2 regions of the Flavobacterium oryzicola genome follow, and region 1 is predicted to be linked to the other one. Evidence: riboswitches for the same ligand, from Rfam matches in the RefSeq annotation. Region 1 holds a riboswitch; the other holds the start of a gene.
The links. Region 1 has a riboswitch for S-adenosylmethionine ahead of PQ463_RS11725 (TlpA disulfide reductase family protein). Riboswitches for the same ligand answer to the same signal wherever they lie in the genome.

Region 1 (8,143 bases):
TGAAAGAGCTTTTGGGTCGACTAAATTGTTCTCATCAGGCGGCAGAATAACCACTTCGGCATTTGTTTCATACCACGAAACCTGATTAGAATGATGTTCCATGTGAGTAATAAAAACCACAGGTCTATCTTCTTCCGATTTGGTTCGAAGCGCCATAATACGCTGCAGTTTTGATAAAGCTGCCGTCATACCGCTTCCTGTAGTTACCAAAACATCCGATTCGTTGGCATTAACGGACTTTTTAATAATATCTCTCGCATGCTGATAGGCATAAGTCGAGGTTTTTCCTGTCTGACTTGAAAGCGAATGCGTATTGGCAATCATGGGACCAATTTTATTGAGCATTATATCTTCAATCGGCGCGTATAATCTTCCGCTGGCAACCCAGTCTGCGTAAACTAGATTTTGTTCTCCATAAACCGATTCAAAAGTATGGTCAATTCCTATTGTATTTTCTCTAAATTTAGAAAAGTAACATTCAGGCTCTGTTGGTTTTGTTGTTGGCTCAATAGCATTCATATCCTTGTCATTTTAATTAATTAAATTTATTATTGATTGAATCTTTTTAAACACATAGAAACATAGATTATATTCTAAATAATAGGTATTTGAAAAAATCTAGATTTTCACACATAGCTATGTTTGTTAAAACAAATGAAATGCCTTTTTAGATAAAGAAAAACTATGTTACTATGTGTTTAAATAAATTAATTTGCCTGCCCTAAAAGTCTTTTTAATGTAGATTGCAACTCTTCTCCATGCAGGTTTTTCGCGACGATTATTCCTTTAGAATCTACCAAATAATTCCCTGGAATAGCTCTTACACCATATAATTTGGCAACGGCACTGTTCCAGAAAAGCAAATCAGAAACATGTGTCCAGGTTAAATTATCATCCTTAATTCCCTTAATCCAGTTTTCTTTCTTTTTATCCAGAGAAATCCCGACGATGTTAAACCCTTTCTCATGAAATTCTTTGTAAGCCGCTACAATATTCGGGTTCTCTCTTCGGCAAGGACCACACCATGAAGCCCAAAAATCTACTAAAGTATACCCTTTCAAATTATCATAAAGGCGAACTGGCTTTCCATCAGGATCATTGGCTGTAAAATCTGGGGCTTTTTTACCTACTGCTAATCCGTCTAAAACAATAGCCAGTTCTTTTAATTCTTTCACGTAAGTGGTGTTTTGAAGACTTTTATCTAGCAAAGCAATATTTTGTGTAATCTGCTCTGGCGTTAATCTATATGACCAGTTTCTGTATAATACATAAGCCGAAACGATAGATTTTGGATTTTCTGTTATGAATTTGCTGATTTCAACATCTTTGCTCTTTTTATAGGCTTCAAACAAATCCTGTGAAGCTGAACCTTCAACCACAGAGGCTGTATAATATTTCTTCGGACTTAGTTTTACCGTAATCGGGTCTTTTTCAAGAAAAACATACAATGGCGAACTTTCTGTATTGACGCTTAATCCGTATAAATCTGGTGTTTTTACTTTTGTTTTAAAACTAAAGTTTCCGTCTTTTACTTTTGCCGAATCAATCGTGGTAAACATTTTATTGTGAAACTTCTGCAAGTAAACGTATTGCGCCACAGTATCTGCAACAGTTCCTTTTAATTGTAAATTACTTTCCTGTGCCTGAGTTTGAACAACTCCAAGAAACAAAGCAAAACCTAATAGTATTTTTTTCATTTTATTTTTAGTTTTTAAGATTAGACAAAAGAGTTTCTGGCCGATGAAAAAACCATCAGCAAATTGCATTTTAAAAAGAAAATCTAAGAGAGAATTGGTGTTTTACATTCGAAAAACGGCCAGACTATTTTCTTCGAAAATTATATTCAAAAGCTCATAACCGGCATATAAAATTGATTCAGTTTTCATTTTAATAATTTTTAATTGGATGATCTTAAACAGATTTACGGATGAAATCTTTCTTATCTGCCCGCATTTTGCGGAAGGATTTAGCACCTTATTCGGCAACAGGTTGCTAAGACTTCAATGGGCCTATTCCCTCAGTCTTTCTGGATAAGTATCATTTTATAATTTTTCTGATACAAATATATAGTAATTCTACCGAATTAATCAAGTTTAAATTTTGTTTTTTTCAAATTAATTAAAAAAGCGCTTTTTAACAACCCAATAAAACACTTATAATCAAAACATTAAAACAAAAAATAAGTTTATTTTGAAATTCTTATTTATAAAAGAAATTCATACGTTTTTTAGATTCTGAATCGAAATGCATTTATAAATTCTAAAGAAAAAGATGCAGATATTTATTCTTTTCCAGATTTAAAAGAGGCTCTTTGAATCCGTTTTCGAGATTTGAAGTAATTAATCCGAGGACTTGTTTTAGATCGTTAAAATTATTTGGCTTCACAAAATAACAGAATGCTCCAAGGTTCCCAGCTGCTTCCATATCATTTTTGTGCGAAGAAGTAGAAATCATAATTACCGGAATATCTTTAAAATTCTCTTCCGATTTTAATTGTTTCAAACATTCCCACCCATTCATAATAGGCATATTTAAATCTAAAAAAACGACACTTGGAATTTTATCTTGATTTTTCAGCATTTTCAATGCTTTATCACCATTTTCTGCACAATGACAAACAATATTTTCATCTATATCAGCCAAGGCTTCGCAAAACATTTCTGCGTCATCTTGATCATCGTCAGCTAATAATATTATTTTCTTACTCATGATTAAATATCTTTTTCTCTTTGTTCAAATGGCAGTGTAATACTAAAAACAGCTCCTTTATCAGCAATTCCGGTTGCGGTAATGTTTCCTCCGTGACGTTCCGCTATTTTTTTACAAAGAGATAATCCTAAGCCAGTTCCTTCATAACGGTCTTTAGAGTTTAGACGGGTAAAAGTTTCAAAAATGCGTCCAGTCTGATCGAGATCAAACCCAATTCCGTTGTCTTCTACCGTAATTACAGCTGTCCTTCTACCGCCTTCAATTTGTTCTTTTGCATTAATGGTAATCAGTGGCGGAACATTTTCTCTAGCAAATTTAATAGAATTGTTTATCAGATTATAGAATAACTGATAGAGTAGTACGGAAGCTCCTTCAATAACAGGAAGCCCTTGATAATAAATATTTCCGCCTGTTCTTTGAAGTGAAATTTCAAGATCGGTTTCTATGCTTTTTATGACTTCATTGAGATCAACGATTGTTGCTTTTTGCGAGTCGGCATTGATTTTAGAATAGGCAAGCACACCGTCAATCATAGTAAACATTCTGTCTGCCGCTACATGGATTCTTTCAACATATCTCGTTGTCGATTCATCCAGCTGATTTTCGAGATGGTCTTCTAAACGGCTTACAAATGTTTTTATTTTTCTAACGGGTTCTTTTAAATCGTGCGATGCAACATGGGCAAATTGCTGCAAATCATCATTTGAACGTTGGAGTTCTTTGGTGCGGTCTGCTACCAAAATTTCCAGTTTTTCGGTAATCGATTTTTGTTCATGAATATCGGTGCAGGTGCCAAACCAATTGGTAATGATTCCTTCTTTATCTCTAATAGGAAGTGCTTTACTCAAAAACCAATGGTATTCTTTCGAAATTCCATTTTTTAAACGAAATTCCATTTGATAAGAAGAACCCGCATTAACGCTTTGGTACCAAGTTCTTAAAACATCGTAAACATCGTCAGGATGGAGCGCTGGAACCCAACTTGAATCGCCAAATTCATGCTCGTTAAGATCAGTGTACTCATACCATCTGCTGTTGAAATAATCTACAAATCCATCGGGTTGTGCGGTCCAGATAATTTGCGGCACCAAATCTGCAAGCTGCCTAAATTTCTCTTCGCTTTCTGCAATAACATTTTGAAGTTCTTTTTGTGAAGTAATATCACTAGCAGCGCCAAACCATTCTACAATTTTTTCTTTTTCATCTAATATCGGAACCACTCTGGAGAAAACCCATCGTACAGAATCATCTTCTTTAATAATTCTGTGTTCCATTTCAAAAATGCTTTTCTCTACGATAGATTTAGAAATCAGATGAACTGCTTGTTCCAAATCGCTAGGATGAACAAATTTATCTAGCCAATTGACGCTATGGCCACCAGAGCCAGAAAGCCTTCCTCCTCCTTCAAGACTTTGCATCACCATCCAATCGGCATCCATACGATAAACCAAATCAGAAGATGCATTGACTAAAGCTCGAAAACGGTTTTCGCTTTTTTCCATTTTCTGACGGGCTTCAACTTGTTCTGTAACCTCAACCGCCACTTGTATCATTCCTGTTATCTCCCCTTCTTCAATTAAAGGTCGATACGTTAAATTATAATAATAGTTTTTTAATTCTCCCGTTCGATTGTGTGGCACAAGAACTTCACTTTGATCAAAAGGAATTCCTTCGTTATAAACCTTTAAAACCTGCTCCCATACATATTGGCCTTCAAGCTCAGGCAGCACATCAATCAATCGCATGCCAATAATTTCTTCACCACGGCCAATCATTTGCAGCATCTGTTTATTTATCTGCTCAATAATTAAATCGTCACCTTTTAACACCAAAGTTGGAGCCGGCGTCTGATGAATCATTTTGCGAAAACGGCTTTCACTTTGCTGCAGTTTTTCTTCTGCCTGTTTACTTTCAGTAATATCCCTTGTAGTTCCAACCACAAGTTCGACTTCTCCTTTTTCATTAAAAACTGGAACAAAAATATAGTCGTAAATTCTTCTTCCGAGTTCTGCATGCGGAAAAGAAACAGTTCCTCTAATAGCTTTTTTTTCAGCCACTACAGTATCTATTTCCTTTTCGTGCATTTCGGCATGCCAATCTTCATATCCGTTTTCTATTAATCCGCGTCCTATAGCATCCTCAGCCGATTTACCCCACATTGTCAATAGAGCTTTATTGGCATAAGTAAACTTATAATCCAGATCAAATACATAAACCAAATCGGGAGTTCCGTTTATTATAGAATTGTAAAGTCTTTTTTGTTTTTCAGCTTCAATTAATGCATTATTGAGTTCATTTTCAGAATGCTTCTCTTCGGTAATGTCTTCCATTGTCACCACCAATAGTTCGTCTTGCATAACCGCTGTAAATTTCAACCAATGGTTTCTTCTTTCATCATCATAGCATTGCTCAAAATGGGATGTAATTCCTGTTTCTGCGGTTTCAATACATTTTTCGAGAATTGTGTTTCCTCCTATTTTAGAAAAAACTTTACTGAATCTTTTTCCTTTGTAGTCTTCGTTATTGATCCAGTTTATAAAATAATCATTAAACAGCAACACCGAAAAATCTTCAATCTTATTTTTAGTAGTATACAAAGATTTTAAAACTGCAATACCATTTGGCGCAGCATTAAAAGCGGTTTTTAGAAGATCTAAATTATTTATTAACTCCATCATCTACTGAGTGAAAATAATTTTTAATGCTGTTTAATTTTATAAAATACACTCAAATTTGTTAAATTCCTTCTCAAATATAAATAAAAAGGGATTTACTATAAACATTATTCAATGTGATTTCATAAAAATTAAATATCAATATAAATCCTCCTACAAATTCTTTGATTTCAAAAATCAGAATCATTTAAAATTCAGTTTTTATTAGAATTAAAGATTCGTGCTGCAGCTGCATAATATGCAAAAGAGCGGAAATTTTCCGCTCTTTTACTATCAATCTGTTTTTGTATCTTCATTTCCAAAAGTACTAATATTCATATCAGAACTCTTTTTATGCCTTAGCTCTTCGTAATCACTATCATCTCCCCAATCACCAGTGTTAGGTTTATGAACAGCGTCGTTTCTTTCCTTTAAATCTTCATCTATACTTTCTTCATGCGGAAAATACATGTGGTATCCTAAAATTGGATCCCAATTTGCCTCCTGAGTACGATCTACACTTTCTTGGGATAAATCGTTTTGATTATTTCTTCTGTCCATTTTTTTTCTGGTTTACACTTTCTTAAAATTGAAAGTTGATTATCATTTCATTCGTAATTCAGTAAAATTCAACAAATTAAACCATAAAATTATTATATCATTTTTAAAAAAGTTTATATGATTTCTTAATTTAAACAAAAATTAACATTTTAGAAAAAAGTCTTTATTTAATTAATGCAAAAACAAAACAGCCTGTAAACATAAAGCTTACAGGCTGTTTCTAACAATCTAAAGTTCTGAAAAAAATTCTCTTTAAAAAGTAACCAGTTTTACCCCCAAAGTAAACCAGCGTGATGGCAATGGAACTGCTCCTACCTCATAATAAGTTGCATTAAAAATATTCTGTCCATCTAAGAAAATAGTGAATTTATTAATAGCCTGACTTACTCTAAAATCATTTACCCAATAAGAAGGACCTGTAATTCTTTCGTTAAAACGAGTGGCAAACATTACAGATAAGTTTTTAAACTGATAATCTATTGTATTGGTAATTTGATGTTTTAATGACGAAATTGCATATTTTGAATACGTTTCTGTACGCGTACTATTGAATTCTGAATCTAAATATGTGTAAGCTAAAAGAATACTTAATTTAGAATCTTTAGAGAAATCAAATCTGTAATTTCCGCGTAAATTGATTCCATTTGTGTTTAAATCTCCTTTGTTCTGACTCTGCCAAGGCACATTTGTAGCATTACGCATCCAGTCGATGTAATTGTCAATTTTTCTGTAGAAATAATTCGCATTCAAACTCAAAGCTCTTTTGTTGTATTTGAATCCAATTTCACTTTGAAAAGCATTTTCTGAATCTAAATCAGGGTTTCCAACATTTCCTGTTTGTTTCAAATATAAATCTGTAAAAGATGGAATTCTTTGACTTGTTCCCACATTACCAATAATCTTAAATGCATCGGTAATAGCATAACTAGCATCGATTCCTGGATAAATCTGCCATTTATAATCTGAATTGTAATTTAAATATGTTCCGATATTTACATCCAATTTTTCAGTAAAGCTTCTTCTGTATTCTGCATAAAGTCCCACATTTTCGCGATCGTGATCTCCAATGTTTGAAGAGTGGATATTTTCGTTTCTAAACTCCGCTCCAAAACCAATTTCTCCTTTAGATAATTTAACTGTAGAGTTCAATTCTCCTGCAATAGAATTGGTATAATGCTGACTTCTTCCAACTGCCAGATTTGAATTTCCTAAATAACGGTAATCATCATAATTGTAGCGGTACGTAATTCTCGGCATGATTTTCCAGCTATCTGTAATTTGGTGATTTGACTGAAGGTTGGCAAATGTAGTCTGAACAATTTCTGTTGAGTTTTTATCTCCAGGTGCAGCGTAAAATCCGTTTGCTCCAAATCCGTTTTTGATATAACCTGCAGAACCTAAAATTTCATTTTTATCATTGATCTGAACATTTCCCTGATAGAAAATTTTGTTGTTTTCGAATGCTGTATTGTAACGGTAACCATTGCTTTTATCATGCGAAGCAAAAAGAATATGCTGCTGTTTTTCTTTTCCTAAAACTGCTCCAGCCTGAACTCCTGCTCCGTAAAAAGTATCACCAGTATCTTGAGTATCTTTTTCGAAATTTGATCCTGCGTAAGTGCTTACCATAAATCCAGAATCGGTTGGTTTTTTGGTAATAATATTAATGGCTCCTGTTAAACTGTTAATTCCGTAAATTCTTGCTGCTGGTCCACGAACCACTTCGATTCTTTCAATTGCTTCAACCGGAAGAGGCAGGTTTAGCATATTATGAGCCGTTTGAGAATCGATTACTTTTGCTCCGTTTAATAAAACAACAGTCTGCTCAAAACTTCCACCATCAACACTGATGTCGGCTTGAGTTCCAAATGGTCCTCTTTGTCTGATATCTACTCCGTTGGCATATTGCAATACTTCTTGCAATGTTCTTCCTGGCAGTTTTTTAATGGTTTCGCTCGAAATAACATATACATTTCTGTTTTGTTTAGAAATTGGTGTATTAAAACGGCCTTCATTAATAATGACTTCATCCATTTGGTTGATGGAATCTTTTTTTGTCTGTGCGTAAAAATTGGTACAAATTACTGCAAAGGCAGCAAAATAGATCTTTTTCATTTTGGTTTTTATTTTTTTTGGCAAAAGTAATTGCTTACCGTACCAATAAAGCATACCAGTTTTGTAATTATAACTAGTCCGGATGAATTAATGATCTATTTTGC
Region 2 (8,143 bases), 1.9 Mb from region 1:
TTAGCAATATTTCCTAACAATTCTAAATCGATTACATCAACTCCTGGATTTGTTGGAGATTCGGCGTATAATATTTTGGTGTTTGGCTTAATAAAACTCTCGATTGTTTCCGGCTTATTGATTTCAAAATAAGAAGTTTCGATGTTCCATTTTGGGAAATAAGTCATAAACAAAGCGTGAGTAGAACCAAAAACACTGCTTGCAGAAACAATATGATCTCCAGAATTTAACAATGCTGCAAAAGTAGAATATACTGCTGCCATTCCCGTTGCGAAAGCATAACCAGAATCAGCTCCTTCCATTTTGCAGATCTTTTCTACAAATTCAGTTGTATTTGGGTTACTGAAACGGCTGTAAATATTTCTTTCTTTTTCTTCTGTAAACGAAGCTCGCATATCTTCTGCATCTTCAAATATAAAACTTGACGATAAGTATAATGGCACCGAATGCTCTAGATACTGAGATCTTTCTAATTGTGTTCTAATGGCTTGTGTTTCAAAACCAAATTCTTCTGTATTCATTGTGTTGTTTTGTTTTTTTTGTTTTAACACGAATTGCACTAATTAGCACTAATTCTATTTTTATATAAATTTCACAGAGACTCTCAAAGGAAACACAAAGCTTCACTAAGAACCAAAGCGAATTTCATTTTAAGAGGTCAAAAGAATTATCTAATTTTCTAATTATCCAATTCTCTAATTAACTAATTTATAAAGCTTCGTTGTTCAAGACAACTTTGTAGTTAATGGTTGCTGTCGGTTCTACCGTTTTGGCAACTGAACAATATTTCTCAAAAGAAAGTTGTGCTGCTTTTTTTGCTTTTTCTGGATTGATTTCTCCTTCTAAATAGAAAACCACATCGATTTCTTTAAAAGGTTTTGCCTCTTCGATTTGCACTCGTGTTCCTTCAACCTCAGCATTAAAAGAAGTGATTTCCTGACGCTGTTTTTTTAAGATCGAAATCATATCAATAGCGCTACAACCCGCAACTCCCATCAATACCAATTCCATTGGACTTGCACCTAAATCGCTTCCGCCAAATTCGGCTCTGCTATCAACGTCAACTACGTGTCCGCGTTCATTTTTTACTTTGAAATGAAATGCGTCATTTACTCTGTTTAAAGTTACTTTCATTGTGTTGTTATTTTTTTGTTTTTTTTATTCTTGTCATTGCGAGGAACGAAGCAACCTCACTAACAATGACACAAAGCTTGATTTTGCAAATGTGATTGCTTCGTTCCTCGCAATGACAAACTGAATTTATTACCCTTTATCAGACAATCTCAAAATATCTCCGAAAACCCCTCTTGCCGTCACTGCAGAACCTGCACCAGCTCCCTGAATAACGATTGGACGATCTCCATAAGATTCTGTATAAATTTCGAAGAAAGAATCTGAACCTTTTAATCCGCCTAAAGCTGTATCTGAAGGTACCGAAACTAATTTTACTTCTAAATTTCCTTTGTCATTCTGCAAATCTCCAGACAATTCACCAATATATCTTAAAACGTGATTTGGCTGTTGCTCTGCTTTTATTTTAGCATAAATTGGATCGAACTCTTTTAATTTTGTCAAGAAATCGGCAGCGCTTCCTTCACGTAAGTGTTCCGGAATTAAATTCTGAATTGAGATTTCCTCAAACTCATTTTGCAAATCTAATTCTCTAGCTAAAATTAATAATTTTCTACCAACATCATTTCCGCATAAATCTTCACGCGGATCTGGTTCTGTATATCCGTTATCAATTGCTTCCTGCAAGATTTCGCTGAAAGGCGCATCTTTTGCAGAGAAATTATTGAATAAATAACTTAATGTTCCAGAGAAAACTCCTTTGATTTTCGTGATATTTTCTCCTGAAAGATGCAACAATTTAATCGTATCAATTAATGGCAATCCTGCACCAACATTGGTTTCGTATAAATAATTCTTTTGGTTTTCTGCCAAAGCTTTTCTTAATTCTTTGTAAAAACCATAAGTTAATGTATTCGCCACTTTATTTGAAGAAATCAAATCGAAACTGCTTTCTACAAGCGGAATATAATTTTCAACGAAAGTTGCACTTGCCGTATTGTCAATCGCAATTAAGTTTTCTAAATGATGTTCATTTGCGTAAGCAATAATATCTTTTATGGTGTAAGCTTCGCCTTTGGTTGCAATATCGTTTTTCCAATTGCTGTTAACTCCGTATTTGTTTAAAAGCAGTTTTTTAGAATTCGCTATAGCGAAAACATTCAGTTTAATGTCCTTACGTTTTTCAATTGCCGCAGCCGATTCTAAAATCTGATTGATTAAAGTTCCTCCAACTAATCCGTGACCGAAAATGGCAATGTTGATCTTTTTTGAAACTCCAAAAATCTCTCCGTGAATAACATTTAAAGCTTTGTTTAATTCCTCTTTTTTAACAACTAAACTCACGTTTTTACCTGTTACGGTGTTGTTGAATAAAATCGGAACAATTTTGTTTTTGATTAAAGCGGTGTATGGTTTGTGGAAAGTACTCAAATCTTGCCCGATAATCGATATTACCGATACATTGTCTGTTACTGTAATCTGATTTACATCTTTAGAATAAAAGTCATTTTCAAACTCTTTTTCTAATTCAACCATTGCAAGAGTTGCTTTTTCAGTTGCCACAACCAATCCGATTCCTCTTTCAGATGAGCCTTGAGAAATAATACTCACACTGATATTGTGATCTCCCATTACTTTAAAAATTCGGGCATCAACTCCAGCTTTTCCAAGTAATCCGCGTCCTTCAAGATTTACAAGAGAGACATTTTCTAATACAGAAAGTGTTTTAATTCCTTCTTTAGAAGAATCCGATGTAATTAAAGTTCCGCGGTTTTCGTGGTTGAAAGTATTTAAAATACGTAACGGAATATTCTTTTCTAACAAAGGAATAATTGTCTTTGCATGAAGAATTGTAGCTCCAAAATTTGCCAGCTCATTTGCTTCATTAAACGATAAATATTCGATTTTTTTAGCATCTGCAACCAAATCTGGGTTTGCTGTGTAGATTCCGTCTACGTGCGTGAAGTTTTGCAGTTCTTCAGCATTTAAATAATTGGCGATTAACGAAGCGGTATAGTTACTGCCATTTCTACCTAAAGTAGTTGTATCGTTGTTGTTGTTAGATCCAATGAAACCTGTAACTATATTAACCGTTTCTCCGTTATGTTCTTTAAAATAATTTACTACGTTTTTCTTTGAAAGCTGTTCTAATGGCTGTGCATCGCCAAATTTAGAATCGGTTTTCAGCAGATCTCTTGTATCCACAAAATTGGCTGGAATTCCTTTTTCCAATAAAATTGCTGTCAATAATTTAGCCGAAAGCAATTCACCTTTTGACAAAATCTGATCTTTGATTTTTTTGCTGTAATCTCCAATTAAACTTACGCCTTCAAAAAGTTTGTCTAAGACATTAAACTCTTCAGACAAATCAACCTGTGGATAATCTGATATTTGATATTTTTTGAAATTTTCTAATAATTCTTTGTAACTGCCATTTTTAGCCGCAATGCTTAAGATAAATTCAAGCTCATCTGTCGCATTTCCACGCGCAGATACTACAACGGCAATTTTTTCACCTTGATTTACTTTATCAGAAATGATTGAAACAACTTTATTAAGTCCTTCTCCGTTTGCTAATGATTTACCTCCAAATTTTAATACTTTCATTTTATTTCTTTATTGTTTCTGCCTTAAAAATGTCGGCAAGTAAATGATCTAATTGTTTGTACTCGATTAAAAAAGCGTCATGTCCGTGAACCGAATCAATTTCGCTATAAAAAACATTGTCTTTAAACTTCTTCAATTCTTCGTAGGTTTCTACGTTTTCTTTTGCTGTAAAAAACAAATCTGAATTGATTCCGACAATATGAATTGAAGCTTTCGTTTTAGACATTAAGTTTTCAAAACTTTCACTATTTCTAGTAATATCAATTGTTTTAAGCAACTGATTCATTAATTTATAAGAAGACAACTGAAATCTTTTCTGCAATTTTTTTCCGTGATGCGCCAGCCAGCTTTCTATATTAAAAATCAAAAGATCTTGATTGATGGTTCTTTGGAATTTTTCTTTGAATGATTCTGGCGAACGGTAACAAAGCATGGCGTGAATTCTAGCATCTTCGATTGGTTTTGAAGAATTATTTAGAATTTGCTCTTGCAAAAAGCAATTTGCGATAAGCCAGTCTGTCGATTTCCAGTCGCTCGCAATCGGAATAAGGTTTTCTGTAATGTTTGGTGCTAATGCCAAGATTTCCCACGCAATTCCGCCTCCTACAGAACCTCCAATAACAGCAAAAAGCTTTTCAATTTGTAAGGCTTTAATTCCTTCAATAAAAATTCTTGCAATGTCTCTTGCTGTAAAATCTAAATAGTTATCGATTAAGAAAGAGTTGCTTCCGTTTCCAGGAATATCAAAGGCTAAAACGGTATAAACAGCAGTATCAATGGTTTTACCTTCGCCAATTAAGTCATTCCACCAGCCGTTTTCGCCAGTAACTTGCGAATTTCCAGTTAAAGCATGATTAACCAAAACAATAGGCGCGCTGTGCAGCGGTTGTCCTGCAAGCGTAAAACTTAATGGTATAGAATGATAAGTTGCACCACTTTCTGTGATGAAATCTTGAATTATAATGGGATTTGGTATATTTTCCAATTTCAAATCTATTGTATTATTGACTTGTATATGGAAATATTAGAAAGAAAAACTAGGTTTAACTAGAAAAAATCTTGTTGTTATCTTTCCACGTTTGGCGTGGTAGAATGTAGCACCTTCTTCGTTTTACCGAAGGGTTGCTAAGGCTTCATCGGGTCTAATCCCTCGTCCTTTCTTTATAACATTTCAATACGTGTTTGAACTTAACGAGTGCAAATTAACTACTATTTTCTCTAACAAACAAATTTTATCTAAAAGTGTTTGTTAAATTTCTGAGACTTACTTTAGCAAAAACTATTATACGCAAAAATTTACCGAACAAAAATGCCCAGTAAAATTAAGCAGGTTTTACCCTAGTTTATGATGCTTTTTCCGTTTAGATAAAAAGCGTGTCATTTTCTTTTGAATACATCAAAAACAATAAAGAGTTTGGTGCTTTTTTCTCAGCTCCTTTACTTTCCTCTGTGATTCCAGCCTCAGTTATTCCGAATCTTGGGTGAGCCAATTCGTTTGTTGGTGGCGGATTATTTTTTCTAGTCCTTCTGTTTTTCAAATTTGAAATTTTTTCTGCTAAGTAGTTCAATGTGCTCATGATATTAAGTTTTAGTTAAGTTGTGTTTTATAATCTTTATTTCTCGTTTATCTTTTTGTTAAATCGTTTTCTGGAATAAAAAAACCCTTTTGGATTTTTAGATACCAAAAGGGTTTAAGTTTTTACACTCATATATACTTTTAGTATCAACAGACGTATGCGCAAATAAGCGCGACAGTAAACATCTTGTTCATCTGTAAGGATTTATTCATCTGTGATTTATATTGTATTTTATTTAAATTCTGCATTTGTTGTAAATTAAAAAGCCTCCCAAAATTTCTTGAGAGGCTCTTACTATATTATTATTGTATTCTTACAATTTTTTTAAGCAATAGAGACCCCCGTCTCGGTCTTAACCGAAATGGCACAAAACATTTTGTTGACTTTTAAGTTCATTTGATTTCTAGTAGTTTTTGGGTATAACAAATATGCAAATATTTTTTTTATTACACAAATTAAAATCAAGAATTTAATTACAAAATTCGTTGAAAATGTGTTTTTTAGCGTCAAAAAACATCCTACAAAAACGAAAACGAAATAATAAAGGTAAAAAACTTACAAAACAAGCTTGTTTTTCTTAATAATTCCATTTGACAAATCAGTTTATCAAAGAACCTTTTTCTTTTTTCTCTAAAAAATTACAGCCAAACAGCTTCTTTAGTCCTAATTCGCTCGACAATTTTCAGAATATCGGTTATAATTCCTCTCGAAATCGCCTGTTTACATGGCGGAGCACTCTGAATTACAATCGGAATATCGGCGTAAGATTTAGTATAAATTTCAAAAATAGTGTCAGAACCTTTCAATTGTCCGATTGGAGAAGCTGCTGGTTCTGAAATTAATTTGGTTTCTAAAGTGCCTTTTTCTAAATCAAATTCTCCTACATATCGAAGCACGTGATTTTCGGCTTGAGTAATCTTGGCGATTTTAAAAGATTTATCGACAGCGTCTTTGTTCAATACGCCATTTTTCTCCAAATGCTCTTCGGTTATAAATGGCTTAATTTTAATATCTGAAAACTCAAAATCTTTTCCTATTTCTCTGGCCAATATCAAAAGTTTCCTTGCCGTATCATTTCCTGAAAGGTCTTCTTTAAAATTTGATTTCATTAATCCCAAAAGGCTTGCGTCTTTTAAAACAGATGAAAAAGTAACTTCTTCTGATGAAAATCGATTAAAGACATAACTCAGATTATCAGAGAAAACACCTCGAATCTTTGTAATTTTTTCTCCCGAATAGTACAAATCTCTTAAGGTCTGTAGAACAGGAATTCCAGTTTCGACCGAAGTTTCATATAAAAACTCTTTATCATACTTTTTAAGATCTGCTCGCAGTTCTTTATATAAGTCAATCGGAAGCGTATTGGCCTTTTTGTTTACTGCTACAATATTGAATCCGTTTTTGATTAACGTATTATAGTGTTTTACCAATTCATCACTCGCTGTTGCATCTACGGCAATTAAATTTTCGAATTCATTTTCTTGCGCAAATTCGACAATATCTTCTACTTTAAAAGGAACTGCCAATTGTCTAAAATTGGTTTCCCAAGAATAGCCCACACCTTCTTTTTCAAAAAAAGCAACCGTCGAATTGGTTATAATAGGAAAATGAAAATCGACATTTTTGCTTTCGAGAAAAAAATCCTGACTTTCAATAATCTGATTAATCAAAGTGCTTCCGATATTACCAATTCCGAAAAGGATAATGTTTATTTTAAGCTTTGACATAATTTCTAACATTTTAATTTTTTAAAACCATATAAGGGATGTAAGTTCATTTAATATCCAAACGTTTATCAAGGTAGACGCACTGCAGTGCGTCTCTACAAAATGCACTTATATTTCTTATATGGTTTAAATTTTATAAAGATGCTTTTCATAAAAAATTACCTTTAGCAAAACCACTCGCTAAAGGCAATTTTTCAAACAAAAAACAAAAAAACCTAATTTTTATTGATGCTGAATTGAGAAAGCGAAACGCTCTCAAAAACAGTTTGCAGATCTGCAATTAAATCTTCGATATCTTCAATTCCAACAGACAGACGAATCAAATCTTTAGAAACTCCTGTTTCTATTTGTTCTGCTTCTGTCAATTGCTGGTGTGTTGTACTTGCTGGGTGAATAATCAGTGATTTTGTGTCACCAATATTCGCTAGCAGAGAGAACAATTTTGTGTCATCTACCACTTTTTTAGCCGCATCAAAACCTCCTTTTAATCCGAACGTGATAATGCCGCTTTGCCCTTCAGGAAGATATTCTTTAGCCAAAGCATTATATTTATTCGATTTTAGACCTGGATAATTTACCCAAACCACCTCATCTTGTTTTTCTAACCATTCAGCTAGAGCCAAAGCATTTTCACTGTGTTTCTTGATTCGAATTGGAAGTGTTTCTAGTCCCTGAATAATCTGAAAAGCATTAAATGGACTCAAAGCAGCACCAAAATCACGCAGCCCTTCAATTCGAGCTTTTGCAATAAAAGCTGCATTTCCTAAGGCTTCGTGATATACTAATCCGTGGTATCCTGCAGATGGTTCGGTAAATTCAGGGAATTTTCCGTTTGCCCAATCAAAGTTTCCAGCATCAATGATAACGCCTCCTAATGAAGTTCCGTTTCCTGCGATATATTTTGTTAAGGAGTGAATTACAATATCGGCACCATATTTAATTGGGTTTAATAAATAAGGTGTCGCAACTGTATTGTCTACTATAAATGGTACTTTGAATGCTTTGGCTTCTGCCGAAATTGCTTTTAAGTCTAGTACGTCTAATTTTGGATTTCCAAGAGACTCAACAAAGAAAGCTCTTGTGTTTTCTTTTGCTGCTTTGGTAAAATTTTCAGCTTTTGAAGGATCTACAAATGTGGTTGTAATTCCTAATCTTGGCAAC

Region 2: another riboswitch for S-adenosylmethionine. It lies ahead of PQ463_RS20385 (alpha/beta fold hydrolase); the one in region 1 lies ahead of PQ463_RS11725 (TlpA disulfide reductase family protein).

Annotation. Positions count from the first base shown of each region.
Region 1 covers NZ_CP117879.1:2,917,756-2,925,898, forward strand. Annotated here, with positions in the region: gene PQ463_RS11720 (aminotransferase class V-fold PLP-dependent enzyme) at 1-519, opposite strand, end outside; gene PQ463_RS11725 (TlpA disulfide reductase family protein) at 708-1,697, opposite strand; SAM riboswitch class I at 1,937-2,037, opposite strand; gene PQ463_RS11730 (response regulator) at 2,260-2,709, opposite strand; gene PQ463_RS11735 (PAS domain-containing sensor histidine kinase) at 2,712-5,387, opposite strand; gene PQ463_RS11740 (hypothetical protein) at 5,658-5,924, opposite strand; gene PQ463_RS11745 (TonB-dependent receptor plug domain-containing protein) at 6,177-8,039, opposite strand.
Region 2 covers NZ_CP117879.1:4,836,280-4,844,422, reverse strand. Annotated here, with positions in the region: gene PQ463_RS20400 (trans-sulfuration enzyme family protein) at 1-521, opposite strand, end outside; gene PQ463_RS20395 (OsmC family protein) at 709-1,134, opposite strand; gene thrA (bifunctional aspartate kinase/homoserine dehydrogenase I) at 1,264-3,678, opposite strand; gene PQ463_RS20385 (alpha/beta fold hydrolase) at 3,680-4,663, opposite strand; SAM riboswitch class I at 4,741-4,848, opposite strand; gene PQ463_RS20380 (hypothetical protein) at 5,040-5,255, opposite strand; gene PQ463_RS20375 (homoserine dehydrogenase family protein) at 5,894-6,982, opposite strand; gene PQ463_RS20370 (O-acetylhomoserine aminocarboxypropyltransferase/cysteine synthase family protein) at 7,198-8,143, opposite strand, start outside.